DNA from 4 places in the Brachybacterium vulturis genome. Region 2 is predicted to be linked to each of the others. Evidence: riboswitches for the same ligand, from Rfam matches in the RefSeq annotation. Region 2 holds a riboswitch; each other region holds the start of a gene.

Region 1 (4,203 bases), 1.2 Mb from region 2:
CCGCCACCGACCATGCGCGGGTGGGCGCCCTGTACCGGATGTTCCTGGACACCGAGGCGATCGAGCGGGCCGGCCTCGCCGTGCTCGAGGACCTGCTGGGCACCGTCACCGCCACCACGGATCTCGAGGGGATCGTGCGTGCCATGGCCGCCCCGGACTCGGGCGCCTCCGCGCTGCTGGCCTATGTCTGGACGGACGACATGGACTCGACGAGCTACCAGGTGAAGATCCACCAGGGCGGGCTGGGCCTGCCGGACGAGTCCTACTATCGCGAGGAGCGCTACGCCGAGATCCGCACGGCCTACGCCCGGCACCTCGCGAACCTCGCCCGCCTCGCCGCGCTCCCCGGACGCGACGGGCTGATCGCCGGGAGCGCCGAGGACCTCGCCGCCGCCGTGATGGACTTCGAGACCCGGCTGGCCGCGTGCCACCTGGACGTGGTGCGACTGCGCGACCGGGAGAAGTCCTACAACCCGATGGACGCCGCGCAGCGCGGTGAGCTGGCTCCCGCCTTCCCCTGGGACGCCTATCTCGAGGGCACCGGCGCTCCGGCCCCGGTCCTCGAGGTGATCTCGATCGGTCAGCCCGAGTTCGTCGCCGCCGCCGCCGAGCTGCTGGCCGGGGAGGACCTCGCGGTGCTGCGCTCGTGGCTGGCCGTCCACGCCGTCTCCTCCTACGCCCCCTACGGCCCGGCAGCCCTGGTCGACGAGGACTTCGCCTTCTCCGGGAAGATCCTCTCGGGGGCTGAGGAGCTGCGGGAGCGGTGGAAGCGCGCCGTCGCCTTCGTCGAGGGTGCCGTCGGATTCGCCGTGGGCCGCGAGTACGTCGCCCGCCACTTCCCGGCCTCCCACAAGGAGCGCATGACCGAGCTGGTCGACGCGCTGATGGATGCCTACCGCGACTCCATCGAGGACCTGCCGTGGATGACCCCGGCCACCCGCCAGAAGGCACTGGCCAAGCTCGAGAAGTTCACCCCGAAGATCGGCTACCCCGAGCGGTGGCGCGAGTACGACGGCCTCGAGATCGTCCCCGGCGACCTGGTCGCCAGCGCCCGCGCATCCCGCCGTTTCGAGGCCGCCTACGAGTTCGCCAAGGTGGGAGGGCCGATCGACGAGACCGAGTGGCACATGACCCCGCAGACGGTCAACGCCTACTACAACCCCGGCGCCAACGAGATCGTCTTCCCCGCCGCGATCCTGCAGCCGCCGTTCTTCGACGCCGAGGCCGACGACGCCGTGAACTTCGGGGGGATCGGCGCGGTGATCGGGCACGAGGTGGGCCACGGCTTCGACGACCAGGGCTCGAAGTACGACGGCGACGGCAACCTGCGCTCCTGGTGGACGCCCGAGGACCGCGAGTCCTTCGACGCGCGGGCCGCGCAGCTCATCACCCAGTACTCGGCACTCTCCCCCCGGGAGCTCGATGACGCCCACCGCGTCAACGGTGCGCTGACCATCGGTGAGAACATCGGCGACCTGGGCGGGCTGTCCATCGGGGTGAAGGCCTACCTGGCCAGCCGCGACGCCACCGAGGTGGAGACCGAGATCGACGGCTTCACCGGCCTGCAGCGGGTGTTCTGGTCCTGGGCCACCGTGTGGCGCGGGAAGAATCGCACCCAGGAGGCGATCCGCCGTCTGGCGGTGGATCCCCATGCCCCGATGGAGTTCCGCTGCAACACGGTCGCCGGCCACCTCGAGGAGTTCCACACCGCCTTCGACGTCCGTGAGGGTGATGCGATGTACCGCGCCCCCGAGGAGAGGGTGAGCATCTGGTGAGGCCCGAGCCCCCGTTCTACGTGGGCCGCACGCGGCCCTCCTCCATCGGCTGGACCCGCATCGCGATCACGCTGGTGGCCGGGGCCGTGCTCGCGATGCTGATGGCTCAGCGCTCCACGCCGACGGGCGTCCTGCTGGTGGCGGTGCTGTTCCTGGGCCTCGCGGTGTGGACCTGGATGGGGCAGTGGACCCGCTTCATCGTGGACGAGCACGGGCTGACGGTGAGCCTCGGAGGGTTCCTGCCCCGCAAGCCCTGGCCGCTGGCGGACTTCCGCACCGTCCAGCTGCGCGAGCTGCCGCGCTCGCGGGTGGGCGTGACCCTCGGCGGCTATGGATGGCGTCGCAGCCGGGCGACGACCCCGCAGCCCGCGGAGCTGACCCCCGTCGGGTCGCGGAAGATCTTCACCCTCGATCAGGTCCAGCAGCCCTACCGGATGCTGGTCACCCGGTCGGGGACGATGGTCGAGATCATCGGCCGCGGCTCCACCCACTACATCCTCTCCCCCGAGGACCCGCAGGCCACGGCGGCCGCCGTCGACCAGGCGATCCGCGCCCGGCGCTGAGCGGGTAGACTCACCTCTCGTCATCCACTGACAGGGGAGCACCGCGAGGTGCTGAGAGTGCGCATCCTGCGCAGACCCTCGAACCTGATCCGGCTCACACCGGCGTAGGGAGTCGGGATATCCGTGGAGCGCCGCCGGTGCCCGCGCCCCTTCCAGAGGGAAGGAGAAGTGATGACTCGTTTCCGCACCGTGGACCTGCTGGTCACCGTTCTGATCGGCGCCGCCTTCGGCGTCGCGTACCTGGGCTACGGCCAGCTGTACACGCTGATCGGGCCGCTCACCGCGGCGTTCAAGCCCGCCGAGGGCCTGCTGGCCGGGATCTGGTTCCTGCCGGCGATGCTCGCGGGGCTCATCGTGCGCAAGCCCGGTGCCGCCCTGCTGGCCGGGATGATCGCCGCCGTGCTCTCGATGCTGCTGGGCAGCCAGTGGGGCTGGGGCACCGCGATCTCCGGTCTGATGCAGGGCGGCGGCGTCGAGCTCGCGTTCCTGCTGACCCGCTACCGGCGCTTCACCCTGCCGGTCGCCGTGCTGGGCGGCGTGCTCGCCGCGCTGCTGGAGTGGGGATGGGAGAAGTTCGCCTACTACCAGGAGATGAGCTGGGCCTTCTCCGGCGTGATGCTCGCCTGCTTCGTGCTCTCCGGGGCGCTGCTGTGCGGCGGGCTCGGCTGGGCGGCGACCCGGGCGCTGGTCTCCACCGGCGCGGTGGACGCCCTCGCCGCCGGCCGCGAGCACGCCCGGGTCGCCGAGGCCTGAGCAGGCGGCCGCGATCGCCCTCCCCCGCTCCCCCGCCACGACCGGTCGGCAGCTGACCGGTCTGAGCTGGCGACCCCTGACGCGCTCCCGGCCGACGATCGCCTCGCTGGACCTGACGATCCCGGCCGAGCAGCGGGTGCTGCTGGCGGGTGCCAGCGGCAGCGGGAAGTCGACCGTGCTGCGTGCCCTCGCCGGGCTGCTGGACGAGGAGTCCGGCGAGGGCACCGGTCTGCTGTCCCCGCCGTCCCGGCCCGGGGAGGCCGGGCTGCTGCTGCAGAACCCCTCCCATGCACTGGTCGCCGCGACGGTCTTCCGCGATGTCGCCTTCGGGCCCGAGAACGCCGCGCTGCCCCGGCCGGAGATCCATGAGCGGGTGGCCGCGGCCCTCGCAGCGGCGCAGGTGGGGCTGGATCCCGAGCGGGGGCCGCTCGAGGTCTCCGGCGGGCAGCAGCAGCGCATCGCGCTGGCCGGCAGCCTGGCCCTGGGCCCCGAGCTGCTGCTGCTGGACGAACCCACCAGCATGCTCGACCCCGAGACCGCCGAGCTGGTGCGCGAGGCGATCCTCGCCGCCGCCGACGGAGCCGGACTGGTCGTCGCCGAGCACCGGCTGGGGCCCTGGCTGGCTCATGTGGACCGGTTGGTGGTGCTCGGCGAGCAGGCGCAGATCCTCGCCGACGGGGCGCCGAGCGATGTGCTGCGCGAGCAGCGCGAGCTGCTGCAGGAGATCGGGGTGCTGGCCCCCGAGGAGACGCGCGCTGCGCGATCAGCCGGGGCGCGATCAGCCGGGGCGGGGCCGGTCGTCGCCTCGCTGTGCGGCGTCACCGTCCCCGCCCGCGGGCTGACCTCTCCCCTGGACCTCGAGGTGCGCGCCGGTCGCCTCAGCGTGCTCACCGGCCCCTCCGGGGCGGGGAAGACCACCGTGCTGGGCACCCTGCTCGACGCGGACGCCCCTGCGACCGGCGAGGTCCAGCGGCCGGAGCCCGCACGGATCGCGGCGGTCCCCCAGAACCCCGAGCATTCCTTCGTCGCCACCACCGTGCGGGCGGAGCTGAGCGCCTCCCCCTGGGCCACCGATCCCGAGCTCGCCGCTCAGCTGCTGGAGCGCGCCGGTC
Region 2 (4,203 bases):
GCAGGGAAACGGGTGGTGCGCCCGCCGCCCGAGGGCAGGGCATAGAGGTCTCCGACCGCCTTCGAGCGGCGGATGCTCGCATCCTTGCGGCCCAGTCGCTCCGCCACCTCGGCTGTCGTCAGCGACGCGGCCCATGCCTGCTCCTCCGCTGCCGCACGATCCCGGGCCACCTGGTTCTGAGACGCCGCGCGGGCCTGCGGAGCGAGATCCTCCTCGGTGAGGTCCGTGGTCTCCAGCAGGAAGGATCGCTCCCCCGCGGAGAGCGCCTCGGAGGTGGACTCGCTGGCCTCGCGCAGGATGTCCAGGAGCGCATCGACGGTCAGCGGGTTGCCGCGCCGCTCCAATGCGCCCTCGAGACGGGCCGTGTACTCGTGGGTCGCGCCGCTCATGCACATAACGTTACACCGTAACGTTCCGTAACGCGATGGTCGTCAGGGGTCCGGTTCGTGGTGGGACTCCTGGCGTATCGAGGATGCTCCGCGCCGGCCGCGCCCGCCTACGGCCGCGGCAGACCCAGGTGTTCGCGCAGGGTGCTCCCGGCGTACTCGCGCCGGAACCTGCCGCGCTCCTGCAGCACCGGCACGACCTGGTCGACGAAGTCCTCGATCCCTCCCGGGAGGGTGGGCGGCATGAGGTTGAAGCCGTCGGCCGCGCCCGCATCGACCCAGCGCTCGATCTCGTCGGCCACCGTCTCCGGGGTGCCGATGACCGTGGCATGTCCCCCGCCGGCTGCGAGGAAGCCCAGCAGCTCGCGCACCGTCGGCCGTGCGGTGCGGATGATCCGCAGCACCGTGGCGTAGCGCCCCTTCGGGCCGGTGAACTCCTCCAGCGGCGGCAGCGGCGGGACGGGAGCATCCAGCTCCCACCCCGAGGTGTCCTGGCCCACGAAGAACGCGAGCTGGCGGAGGGAGTGCTCGACGGGGAGGCGGGAATGGAGGTCCGCCTGCAGGCGCCGGACCTCCTCCTCGGTCGAGCCGACGTAGGTGACCAGCCCCGGCATGACCGCGATCAGATCCGGATCACGGCCCAGCGCGGCGGCGCGGGCACGGACGTCCGTGCGGTAGGCGTGCGCCGATTCGAGGTCCCAGGCCACCGCGTAGATCCCCTCGGCCCAGCGGGCGGCGAGGTCGCGCCCCGGCTCCGAGGCCCCGGCCTGGAACAGCACCGGGCGCCCCTGCGGCGGCGTCGGCACGTTCAGCGGGCCGTCGACCGCGAAGGAGTCACCATGATGCTCCAGCGGACGGAGCATGGAGGGGTCGACGTAGACGCCGCCCGGATCGGCGCGGATGCTCTCGCGCGGCCACGAGTCCCACAGGCCGTGGAGCACCCGGAGGAACTCCTCCGCCGTGGCGTACCGCTCCTCATGGGCGGGCAGCGCGGCCATGCCGTGGTTGCGGGCCTCCGCGTCGGTCATCGAGGTGACCACGTTGATCCCGGCCCGGCCGTGGGAGATGTGATCGAGGCTGGCGAGCAGGCGGGCCGCATGGAACGGATCCCAGAAGGTGCTCGAGACCGTGGTGACCAGGCCGATCCGCTCGGTGGCACGCGCCAGCGCCGTGAGCACCGTGATCGGCTCCAGGAACCACGTCGGCCCGCGCTCGGCCCCGGCGGGGGCGATCGACTGGCCGTCGGCGAGGAAGATCGCATCGAGCCGGCCGCGCTCGGCGATCTGCGCGAGCTCCTCCCAGTAGGTGATGTCGCCCAGGCGCAACACCGCGGAGCCGGGCGCGCGCCAGGCCGCACCGTGGTGACCGACCGCGTGCGCGAACAGGTTCAGCCGCACGTGGCGGCGAGCGGGTGCCGGCATCAGTCCTTCACCAGCCCGCCGTCGACGACGAGGTTCTGCCCGGTGATCGCCCGCGACCAGGGCGAGGCGAAGAACAGCACGGCATCGGCGAACTCGGTGGGCGTGGTCACCGACTGCAGCGGGGTGCTCGCGGCGATCGCGTCGAAGACGGCCTCGGGTGTCGCGGAGCTCGCGTCGGTGGTGCGCAGCAGGCCGCCGCTGAGCATGTTCACCGTGACGCCGCGCGGGCCGAGATCGGCGGCGAAGGTGCGGGTCAGCGACAGCAGCGCCGCCTTGGCCGCGGTGTAGTCGTGGTAGGGCACCACCGGATGCTGGAAGAGGTTGGTCCCGATGTTGATGACGCGGCCCGAGCCCGCCCGGTCGAAGCCCGGCAGCGCTGCCTGGATGGTGTTCAGCGCCCCCTGCACGGCGCTCGAGAACTGGGCCGAGAAGGCGTCGTAGTCGATCTCGTGCGCCTTCGCCCTCGCGTCCCCGTCGAACGAGAAGCCGCTGAGCGCATTGTTCACGACCGTGCTGATGGGGGCGTCGAACTCGGCCTGGGCCGCCTCGAACAGCGCCTCCACCTCGCTGCGGTCCCTGACGTCGGCGCGCACCGCGACCGCTCGGCCGGGGTGGGGGGCTGCGAGGTCCCGGGCGGCGTCCGCGCTGGTGAGGTGGTTGATGACGACGCGAGCGCCTTCACGCAGCAGGGCTTCGGTGATCGCGCGGCCGAGGCCGCGGGCGCCGCCGGTGACCAGGACGACCTGGTCGGCGAGGGCGGGGATGCTCTGGGACGGCGCGGGTGCGGAGGAGGGGGTGGTCATGGGTGGTTCGTCCTTTCGATGACGGGATGCGAGCCCCCGGGATGCCGGCGGGACCGGCATCCGGGCAGGGGAGGGAGAGCGCTCCTCGGGTGGAGGGGCGGATCGACGGGGGTCGGCTCTGATCCCGTTCTCGAGGACGGTGGGCGCGGGAGCGTCATGGCACGTGGCGTCGGCGCGGGTGTGGCCAGCGCGCAGCAGTTCATCGACGACATTCCTCCGCGAGTACGAACTCGATCAGGTTCACCGGGTGTGTTCTCAGCCCTGTCGGGCACCCCGTGTCGGTCGTCGACTATACCCATGGCCGCGGCGGCGGGGCGGCGCGTCCCGTTTCAGCAGCCGCAGCGGTCGTGCGGAGGGAGCGGTCTCCGCCCCGGTGCGCGGCGCGTTCCGCTGCGGGTAGGCTGGCCCGGTTCCGTGGGAGCCCGATCGTCGGGCTGAGAGGGCCTCGTGCCGACCACCAGCACTGGATGCGGGTCATGCCGCCGTCAGGAGGACCGCTCATGCAGCACATCGCCGTCGTCGGCGCCGGGATCATCGGACTGCTCACCGCACTGGAGCTGAGACGCCGCGGTCACCGGGTCGAGATCCGTTCCATCGGCGTGGCCGAGCAGGCCACCCATGCGGCGGCCGGGATGCTCGCCCCCACCAGCGAGGTCCAGTTCGGCCAGCACTCGCTGGGGCCTCTGATGAGGAAGGCCGCGAGCCACCACCGCGCGCTGGCCGCCGAGCTCGGCCTGCGCACCGAGAAGCCGCTGGGCTACCGCGATACTCCGACCCTCGTCGTCGGCCGCGACCGGTCCGACCTCGAGGCCCTGCGGCTTCTCGCGCAGGAGCAGTGCGCGGCGGGTGCCGAGGTCGAGGAGCTCACCTCCGCGCAGCTGCGTGGCCGCGCCCCGACGCTGGCCCGGCACGTGGCCGGCGCGATGCTCGTCCCCCGTGACCACCAGGTGGACCCCCGCACCCTGGTCGCCGCCGTCCTCGATGCCCTGACCGGCCCGGGCCGACCGGGCGACGGGCCGCCCGTCCCCCTCACGACCGGCAGCCGCGTCGCCTCCACCGACGAGATCGACGCCGACCGGATCGTTCTCACTGCCGGCCTCGGCACCTCCGCGATCGACGGACCCCATCGGGTGCTCGACCTGTCGCTGCGACCGGTCCACGGTGACATCCTGCGCCTGCACGTCCCCGACTCCGCCCTGCTGCCCGGGGAGGACAACCTGCTGGACCACACGGTCCGAGCCCTGGTCCGCGGTCGTCCCCTCTACCTGGTGCCGCGCGACGGCGGCCTCGTGCTCGGAGCCACCAGCCGTGAGGACGCCATGACCGGCGCATCGGCCGGCGGCGTGCTGACTCTGCTGCAGGATGCGGCCGAGATCCTTCCCGCGATCCGGGACACCGAACTGCGCGAGGTGACCGCTCGCGCCCGTCCCGGCACCCCGGATGACCTCCCGCTGCTGGGACCGGTGCCGGGACACCCGGACGTGATCGTCTCGACCGGCTATCACCGCCACGGCATCCTGCTCTCGGCCTGGGCGGCGGCTCGCACCGCCGATCTCCTCGAGGCCGACCCCGGGGCGCCGCCGCCCGCGGAGA
Region 3 (4,203 bases), 1.2 Mb from region 2:
CCAGTGAGCGGCGGCGTAGACCACGAGCCAGAGCAGCACCAGCAGCGTCGGGACCGGGCCGGGCCCGGCCACCAGCCCCAGCAGCGTGGTCCCGGCGACCACCAGGTGCAGGGGCCAGTTCGTGGCCCAGCTCCGCGGGGAGACGTCGGGAACGTCGAGATTGCCGCCGGCGATGAAGGTGCGCGTCTCAGCCGGTCTCATGAGGGCTCCACGCCCCCCACAGTAGTGCCGCCGGAGCCTGGATCGGCAGGTCGGTGGCAGAGGGGCGGCGGCAGTGCGGTGCGGGTGCTGGTCATCCCCCGAGTCTGGTGATGGTGCGCCGGGACCGACACCGTCGAGCGGCCCTCCCGCCCTCCACCGATCGGTGGAGGGCGCGGGGCCCGGGGACGGCGGCACCGGGCCGTGACCCGCCGTCCGCCGGCTGCGGATCGCGCCTCCGGACCGCTCGGCCCTGGCACGGAGCCGTCCGCGGCGATATGTTCGAGGCACACCTGACCTCGCCCCCGGGAGGACCCGATGAAGATCCGCCACCTCGTCCACTCCTGCCTGCTCGTGGAGATCGCCGGGCGGCGCCTGCTGGTGGATCCCGGAGGCTTCAGCGCGGATGCCGTGCGCGGCCTGGACGCTGAGCTGCTGTCGGGCCTGGACGCGGTGCTGATCACGCACCAGCATCCCGACCACCTCGACCGGGCGCTGCTCGAGGAGGTGCTGGACCGGGCCGAGGGCGCCGAGGTGATCGCCGAGCCGGAGACGGCTGCGCTGCTCGCCGAGCCCGCAAGCGATGCCGCCGCGGTCCCCGCGCGGCGCCTGCTGGCCCTCGCCGCCGGTGACGTGCACGAGCTGCCCGCGGCCCCGGGGGAGCAGGCGGTGCGCCTCGAGGCCGTCGGCGGCCGGCACGCGATCATCCATCCGGACATCCCCCGGGTGGGGAACTCGGGCCTGGTGCTCTCCGCCGGGGACGGTCCCCGTCTCGGCATCACCGGTGATTCGCTCGAACCGGTCCCGCAGTTCCGCGGCATCGAGGTGCTCGCCTTCGCGGTGGTCGCTCCCTGGTCGAAGATCGGCGAGACCATCGACTTCCTGCGGGCCGTCGGCCCGGTGCTCGCACTGCCGGTGCACGAGGCGATCGCCTCCGACGTCGGCCGCCCGATCTTCCTGCGCCAGTCCACGTCCCTCGCCCCGGAGGGCACCGAGGTGCGCGACTGGCCGGCCGACGGGGTCATCGAGGTCGGCGCCGACTGAGCACGCCGGGCAGAGGACATCAGGAGGGGAGCGAGATGCAGGAGCTGTGGGGCAGGGCGAGGCCCGCCGACCGGGTCGCCCGGGCGATGCGGGCGGTGCCGCGGGCCCGTTTCCTCCCGGCCTCGCTCCGTCATCGGGCGGGGGAGGACGCCCCGCTGCCGATCGGCGAGGGGCAGACCAATTCGCAGCCCACCACCGTGGAGAACATGCTCCGCCTGCTCGATGTGCGCGAGGGGCACCGGGTGCTCGACCTGGGAGCCGGCTCCGGCTGGACCACCGCCCTGCTCGCCCATCTCGTCGGCCCCACCGGGACCGTGCTCGGGCTCGAACGCCAGGAGAGCCTGCTGGGCCCGGCCCGCGCCGCGCTCGCCGAGACCGTGCCCGAGGGCCGGGCGCGGATCCGCACCGCCCGGCGCGGCGTGCTCGGCGCCCCCGAGGACGCTCCCTTCGATCGCATCCTCGTCTCCGCCGGAGCCGAGCAGCTGCCGCCGGCGCTGCCCGCGCAGCTGGGCGAGGGCGGGATCCTGGTCATCCCCGTCGCGCAGCAGCTGCGACGGATCGCCCGCCGCGGGGACGCACTGGAGGAGACCGTCCACGGGGCCTACCTCTTCGTGCCCCTCATCGAGGACCGGCCGTGAGCCGAGCCGGGCACGGGAGGGTCCGCCGCCTGGACGCCGTGCACGGGAGGGGACGCTCCGGTTAGGGTGGCCCCGTGCACGGGAGTCCGGTAGGCCGGGCTGAGAGGGAGTTCTCGAACTCCGACCGTAGAACCTGATCCGGATCATGCCGGCGCAGGGAGCTCCGCCGAGCGAATGTCGCTGCGCGCCCGTGCCCGTCTGGAAAGGCACGGACCGTGATCCCAGCTTCTCGTGATGCCTCCGCACCCACCGCTGCTCCTGCCGTCGATCCCGGCGGCCCGCCGCCCGCTGCGAGCCCGGACCCCGATCCCACGGCCGCCCGCTCCCGACTCGGTCTGCGCGAGATCGTGCTGGTCGTCGTGCTCGGCGTGCTGTTCGGATTCCTGTACTGGGTGTTCGTGCAGGCCTGGAGCTGGCTGGCGATCGCGATGGGCCCCGCCGGCGACGTCGCCCAGCACCTGATCTTCGGCTCCTGGCTGCTGGTGGCGCCGATCGCGATCGCCATCGTCCGCCGACCCGGCGTGGGCATCCTCGCCGAGATGCTCGCCGGGACCATCGAAGTGGTGTTCCTGGGCAGCCCCGTCGGGCCGCTGCTGGTGCTCTCGGCCGCGCTGCAGGGGCTCGGCAGCGAGCTGCCCTTCGCCCTGACCCGCTACCGCCGCTTCGGCTGGGGCGTGTTCGCCGCCTCGGGCGCGCTCGGCGCGGGCCTGGTGTTCTTCTGGTCCGCGTACCGGCTGGGCTGGTACGGGCAGGACCTGCTCACGCTGCGGCTGGGCATGCAGGTGCTCTCCGGGATCGTCCTCGGCGGGCTGCTGGCCCGCGTGATCGTCCGTGCGCTGGAGCGCACCGGGGTGCTGGCGAACTTCGCGATCGGTGCGTCGGCGCAGGCCGACGGGATCCCGCAGCGCCGTGTCCGCTGAGCGGGGAACGGTCCGGGACGCGTCGCGCCCGGTCGAGGCCGCCGCGTCCGCCGCGTCCGCCGCGCCCGCCGAGCTCGTCGTCGAGGCGAGGGACCTCGAGGTGGTGCTGCCCTCGGGCGCCGGCGTCGGCCCTTGGACCGGGACCCTGCGGGCCGGGGAGCAGGTGCTGCTGCTGGGACCCAGCGGCTGCGGCAAGTCCACGCTGCTGCGTGCGCTCGCCGGTGCGATCCCCGCCCACCAGCGGGGCCGGGTCACCGGGACGCTGCGGGTGGGCGACATCGATCCGATCGCCGGCGGCGTCCTCGCCACCTCCGCGGCCGTCGGATTCCTCGGGCAGGATCCGGCCGACGGGGTCTGCCTGCCGCAGGTGGCCGACGACGTCGCGCTCCCGCTCGAGAGCCGCTGCCTCCCGCCTGCGCAGATCGGACAGCGCGTGCACCATGCTCTGGCCGAGGCCGGGATCGACGAGCTGAGCGAGCGCAGCGCCGCGACGCTGTCCGGCGGGCAGCTGCAACGGGCAGGGCTCGCCGCGGCCGTGGTGGGCCGGCCCCGCCTGCTGCTGCTGGACGAACCGACCGCGATGCTCGACGCCGACGGGGTGGCCGCGGTGCGCGAGGCCGTCACGGCCGCCGCCGGCGGCGAGGTCGCGGTGCTGCTGGTCGAGCACCGGCTCGACGACTGGGCGGGGGAGCGCGGGGTGGCGGGGCTGCCGCCGCGCACCATCGCGTTGGACGCCTCCGGACGGGTGCTCGCCGACGGGCCGACCGGGGACGTCCTCGCCCGTCACGGCGCCACCCTGCGTGAGGCCGGATGCTGGCTGCCGCGCGAGCTCGAGCAGCAGCTGGAGGGCGCGGCGGAGCCGGGTCCGGAGCGGGGGACGAGCCCCGCCCCGGGCCCGGCCCCGGGACCCGCGACGGAGCCGCTGCTGACCGTGCGGGGCGCGGATCTCGGCCCTCGGAGCCGTCCTGTCCTGACCGGGGTCGACCTCACCGTGCGCTCCGGGCAGCTGCTCGCCGTCGTCGGCCGCAACGGTGCCGGCAAGTCGACCCTGCTGGGGGCGCTGTCCCGGCTGGACCCGCCGCGTCGCGGTGAGGTGGAGGGGGCCGCGGCGGGCCTCGTGTTCCAGCGGCCCGAAGCCCAGTTCGTGGCCGACACCGTGGGTGGGGAGCTCGCGGCCTCCGGGGCGGAGACCGCACAGGTCGCGGCGATGCTCACCCGGCTCGGGCTCGACGAGCAGCGGGAGGCGAGCCCCTTCGCGCTCTCCGGCGGTCAGCAGCGTCGTCTCTCCCTCGGTGCGATGCTGCTCGCCGAGCGGCCGGTGCTGCTGGCGGACGAGCCCGGCTACGGCCTGGATCGGGCCGCCGCGGGCACCGTCCTCCAGCAGCTGCGGGAGGCGGCCGATG
Region 4 (4,203 bases), 720 kb from region 2:
CGGTGAGCTGCTCCCGCCGCTCAGCGAGCTTCTGCTCGCGCGCGGGCAGCGCGGCCTCGAGGTCGACGAAGTCCTGGAGCGCGCCGGCTGCGGCGGTGGCGTCCTCGGCTGCGGCCACCAGGCGCGCCGCAGCATCCTCCCCGTCCAGCAGGTCCACGACCGCACTCTGCTGCGGCCGCGTGCCACTCGCGAGCTGCGCGAGCGCCTCGACCGCGGAGGCGGCCTGCGCGGAGGCGGCATCACGACGGCGCAGCACCTCGAGGACGGGGCGGGCGGACTCATCCCGTTGCAGGGCGGTGCGAGCCGTCTCGAGCGCGGGCTTCTCCGTCGAGAGCCGGTGGGCGAGCGCGTCGAGCTCCCGGCGGCGATCGATGCGCTTCCGGGCGGTGGTGGCGGTCTCGGCCGCGGTGCGGGCGGCCTGCTCGGCGGTCCCGGCCTGCTCCGCCGCGTCCCGAGCCTCGTCGGCCCGGGCGGTCACCGCCGCGAGGTGCTCCGCGGCGAGCGCTGCCAGCGGCTCCAGGCGCAGCGCCGCGGCATGCTCCTCGAGCACGCCGACCGGCTCCTCCTGCAGGGCTGCGGCCTCGGTGAAGCGGGCCAGCGCAGTGCCGAGGGTCTGCTGGGCGGCGTCGACCTCGCGCTTGGCCTGCTTGCGCATCTCCTCGAGCTGCTTCTCCACGCGAGCGTAGGTCTCGGTGCCGAAGACGCGCTGCAGCACCGCCTGGCGCTCCCCGGTGCCGGCGCGCAGGAAGCGGGCGAACTCGTTCTGGGGCAGCAGGACGGTCTGGGTGAACTGCTCACGGGTGAGCCCCACGGCGCGCTGGATCTCGCGGCCCACCTCGTCGAGGCGGCTCGCGATCGCCTCGGTGCCGCTGCCCCCGCCCGCGGTGTCGGCGATGACGTCCTCGATCAGCTGCGGGGAGCCGATCCGCCAGAGCACGGCCCTGGCCTGTTCCTTGGTGGTGCCGGTGCCGCGCAGCTTGGGGCGGTGGAACTCGGGCTGGCGGCGCACCCGGAAGATCCCGGAGGCGGTCTCGAACACCAGGTCCACCACGCTCGCCTCGGTGGGCGGGGCGAACTGCGAACGGATCCGGTCGCCGCTGCTGACGCTGCCGGCGACCTGCCCGTACAGGGCGAAGACGATGGCGTCGAGGATCGTGGACTTGCCGGAGCCGGTGGGCCCCTCGAGCAGGAACATGCCGCTCGCGCCGAGGGCGGCGAGGTCGATCTGCACGGTGCCCGCGAAGGGGCCGATCCCGGTCAGGCGCAGGTGGTGGAGCTTCATGAGGCCTCCTGCTGGCGGCGCACCGCGGTATAGGCGCGGTCCAGGACCTCGTGCTCGGCGGAGGTGGGGGCCGCGCCGGTGACGTGGGCGAGGAAGTCGTCCATCACGTCCAGCGGGTTCTGCTCCCGCCGCACCACCGGGGTGCCCGCTCTCGCCTCCCGGCCCTCGGGCGCGTACTCGGTCAGCAGCAGGTGGGGGTAGGCCTCGCGCAGCTGCTCCTGCAGGTGGGCGGGGCGGGCCGGGTCGGTGACGACGGCCTTGACCCAGTCGCCGCCGTGCTCGTCGGCCCGGGCGAGGATCTCCTCGAGGCTGCCGCGCAGCTCGGTGAGCGGACGCGGGACGGGGGTCCGGATCCGCCTGATCTCCGCTGCGGTCCCGGGGGCGCCGAGCTCCACCAGCAGCACGGACTTGCGATGGTTCTTCTCGGAGAAGGAGAACGCCAGCGGCGAGCCGGAATACCAGGCGGGGGCGCCGACGAGGCGGGTGAGGTCCTGGCAGCCGTGCAGATGGCCCAGCGCCAGGTAGTCGAGGCCTCCCAGCACACCGGCGGGCACCGAGTCGACGCCGCCGACGGAGAGGTCCCGCTCGGAGTCGCTGGCATCGCCGCCGGTGACGAAGGTGTGGGCAAGGACGACGGTGCGCGCTCCCGGATGCGCGGCGGCGCGCTCGTGCACGCGGTCCAGCGCGGCACGGGTGACGGCCTCGTGGCTGCGGGCCAGCGGCGCCTCCCCCTCCCCCACCAGCTCGGTGCGGGCCCGGTCGGGTTCGAGGTAGGGCAGGCCGAAGAAGAGCACCTCGCCGTGCTCGTCGGCCACGGAGACGGGATGCTCGATGCCGGGCACGTCGGTGAGCAGGTGGATGCCGGGGCGCATCAGCGAGCGACCGAAGCCGAGCCGCTCCGGGGAGTCATGGTTCCCGGAGGTCAGCACCACGGTGGCGCCGGTGTCGGCCAGGCGCGCCAGGGCGCTGTCCAGCAGAGTCACGCTGGACACGGCGGGCACGGCGCGGTCATAGACGTCCCCGGGGATGACGACCACGTCCACCCGCTCGCCCCGGACCAGGTCGACCAGCCAGTCGAGGAAGGCGGCCTGGTGGGCGTGCAGATCGACCTTGTGCAGGGTGCGGCCCAGGTGCCAGTCCGAGGTGTGCAGGATCTTCATGCCCTGAGCCTACGAGCGGGGGCCGACAGCCGGTGACGTCTCGCCGCGGCGGACGGCGGGTGCCCGCCGCGAGCTCGTGCTCTAGGGTGGTCGGCGGACACGGGGTGCGCATGACGCGCTGAGATGACACCCGTGGAACCTGATCTAGTTCGTACTAGCGAAGGGATGTCCGCATGAGTCCGGATCCTTGCACCCAGTCCCCGTCCGCCCTCCTCCCCGCACGGCCGACGGTGCCGCGCGTGGTCTCGATCGCGGGGACGGACCCCACCGGCGGCGCCGGCACCGCCGCGGATCTCAAGTCGATCACCGCCGCGGGCGGCTACGGCATGGCCGTGGTCACCGCGGTGGTCGCGCAGAACACCCACGGCGTGTGCGACATCCATGTGCCGCCCGCCGAGTTCCTCGCCGCCCAGCTGACCGCGGTCAGCGACGACGTCACGCTCGAGGCCGTCAAGACCGGCATGCTCGGCACCGTCGAGGTCATCGAGGCGGTGGCGGCCTGGATCGACGCGCATCCGCCGCGGGTGCTCGTGGTGGATCCGGTGATGGTCGCCACCAGCGGCCATCGCCTCCTGGAGCCCGCGGCCGAGCGGGCGATGCTCCGGTTCTGCCGCCGTGCGAGCGTGGTCACCCCGAACATCGACGAGCTCGCGGTGCTCACCGGTGCGCCGCGCGCCCGGACCGAGGACGAGGCGCTCGCGCAGGCCGGCCGCTGGGCGGCGGAGACCGGAGTCGCCGTCCTCGTCAAGACGGGCCATCTCGAGGACCGCGAGGTGACCAACACCTGGGTGGAGCCGGACGGCTCGCAGCACCGGGCGAGCTCGGCCCGGGTGGAGACCACCTCCACGCACGGCACCGGCTGCTCCCTCGCCTCCGCGCTCGCCACCCGCCTGGGTGCGGGCCACCGCCCCGCCGCGGCCCTGGCCTGGGCGACCCAGTGGCTGCACGAGGCGATCGTGCACGGGGCTGCCCTGCAGGTCGGGACGGGGCACGGTCCCGTGGACCACGCCCACCAGGGTCGACGGCTGGCGGCGGCCGGTTCCGCTGCGCCCTGGCTGCGGGTGGGCGAGGTCCCCGCCCGGCTCGAGGCACCCGAGGACCTGATCGACGCCTGCTCAGGGGATGCCGGCACGGAGACCGGTATCGCCCCGGTGCTCCCGGTCGTCGCCCCTGCCGGCCCGTGGACCGCCGCGCTCTGGGCCGCCGGGTCCTCCCTGGCTGCGCAGGTGGCGGACTCCGGGTTCGTCCGTGCACTGGTGGACGGCAGCCTGCCCGGCCCGGCGTTCGACGTCTACCTCGCCCAGGATGCGCTCTACCTCGCTCGCTACTCCCGCGCCCTGGCCGCCCTCGCGGAGGCGTCCACCACCGCCTCCGGTCGCACGTTCTGGGCGGAGTCCTCACGGAGCTGCTTGACGGTCGAGGCGGAGCTGCATCGTTCGTGGCTGTCCGCGGAGCCCGCCGAGGACGACACCGCCCTCAGCCCGGTGACCAGCGCGTACACCGACTTCCTGCTCCGCCATGCGCTCGGCTCCCCCACCCCGGTGGTGGCCGCCGCGGTGCTGCCGTGCTTCTGGCTCTACGCGCAGGTGGGTGGTGAGCTGGCCGAGATCGCGCCGGGCCATCCCTACGCCGCCTGGCTGGAGACCTATCGCGATCCCGGGTTCGTCGAGGGCGTGCAGGGGGCGCTGGGCGAGGTCGAGCGGGAGCTCGCCGCGGCCAGCCCCGTCCGGCGGGCTGCGGCGGCGCGGGCGTTCCTCCTGG

The links. A riboswitch is a leader RNA that binds a small molecule or an ion and turns the genes downstream of it on or off. The one in region 2 is predicted to bind thiamine pyrophosphate.
Region 1: it holds a riboswitch for thiamine pyrophosphate, as region 2 does, so the genes downstream of both, CFK38_RS13615 (ECF transporter S component) here and CFK38_RS01765 (3-oxoacyl-ACP reductase) in region 2, are expected to answer to the same signal.
Region 3: it holds a riboswitch for thiamine pyrophosphate, as region 2 does, so the genes downstream of both, CFK38_RS07120 (ECF transporter S component) here and CFK38_RS01765 (3-oxoacyl-ACP reductase) in region 2, are expected to answer to the same signal.
Region 4: it holds a riboswitch for thiamine pyrophosphate, as region 2 does, so the genes downstream of both, CFK38_RS04950 (bifunctional hydroxymethylpyrimidine kinase/phosphomethylpyrimidine kinase) here and CFK38_RS01765 (3-oxoacyl-ACP reductase) in region 2, are expected to answer to the same signal.

What each region holds. Positions count from the first base shown of each region.
Region 1 is NZ_CP023563.1:3,024,052-3,028,254, forward strand. It holds gene CFK38_RS13605 (M13 family metallopeptidase) at 1-1,775, shown strand, start outside; gene CFK38_RS13610 (hypothetical protein) at 1,772-2,338, shown strand; TPP riboswitch at 2,361-2,466, shown strand; gene CFK38_RS13615 (ECF transporter S component) at 2,510-3,091, shown strand; gene CFK38_RS13620 (ATP-binding cassette domain-containing protein) at 3,198-4,203, shown strand, end outside.
Region 2 is NZ_CP023563.1:398,310-402,512, forward strand. It holds gene CFK38_RS01755 (hypothetical protein) at 1-389, opposite strand, end outside; gene CFK38_RS01760 (LLM class flavin-dependent oxidoreductase) at 497-1,807, opposite strand; gene CFK38_RS01765 (3-oxoacyl-ACP reductase) at 1,807-2,610, opposite strand; TPP riboswitch at 2,805-2,896, opposite strand; TPP riboswitch at 3,015-3,118, shown strand; gene thiO (glycine oxidase ThiO) at 3,111-4,203, shown strand, end outside.
Region 3 is NZ_CP023563.1:1,582,976-1,587,178, forward strand. It holds gene CFK38_RS17565 (sensor histidine kinase) at 1-201, opposite strand, end outside; gene CFK38_RS07110 (MBL fold metallo-hydrolase) at 517-1,242, shown strand; gene CFK38_RS07115 (protein-L-isoaspartate O-methyltransferase family protein) at 1,278-1,880, shown strand; TPP riboswitch at 1,949-2,057, shown strand; gene CFK38_RS07120 (ECF transporter S component) at 2,096-2,800, shown strand; gene CFK38_RS07125 (ATP-binding cassette domain-containing protein) at 2,790-4,203, shown strand, end outside.
Region 4 is NZ_CP023563.1:1,116,707-1,120,909, reverse strand. It holds gene CFK38_RS04960 (AAA family ATPase) at 1-1,282, opposite strand, end outside; gene CFK38_RS04955 (exonuclease SbcCD subunit D) at 1,279-2,442, opposite strand; TPP riboswitch at 2,533-2,625, shown strand; gene CFK38_RS04950 (bifunctional hydroxymethylpyrimidine kinase/phosphomethylpyrimidine kinase) at 2,616-4,203, shown strand, end outside.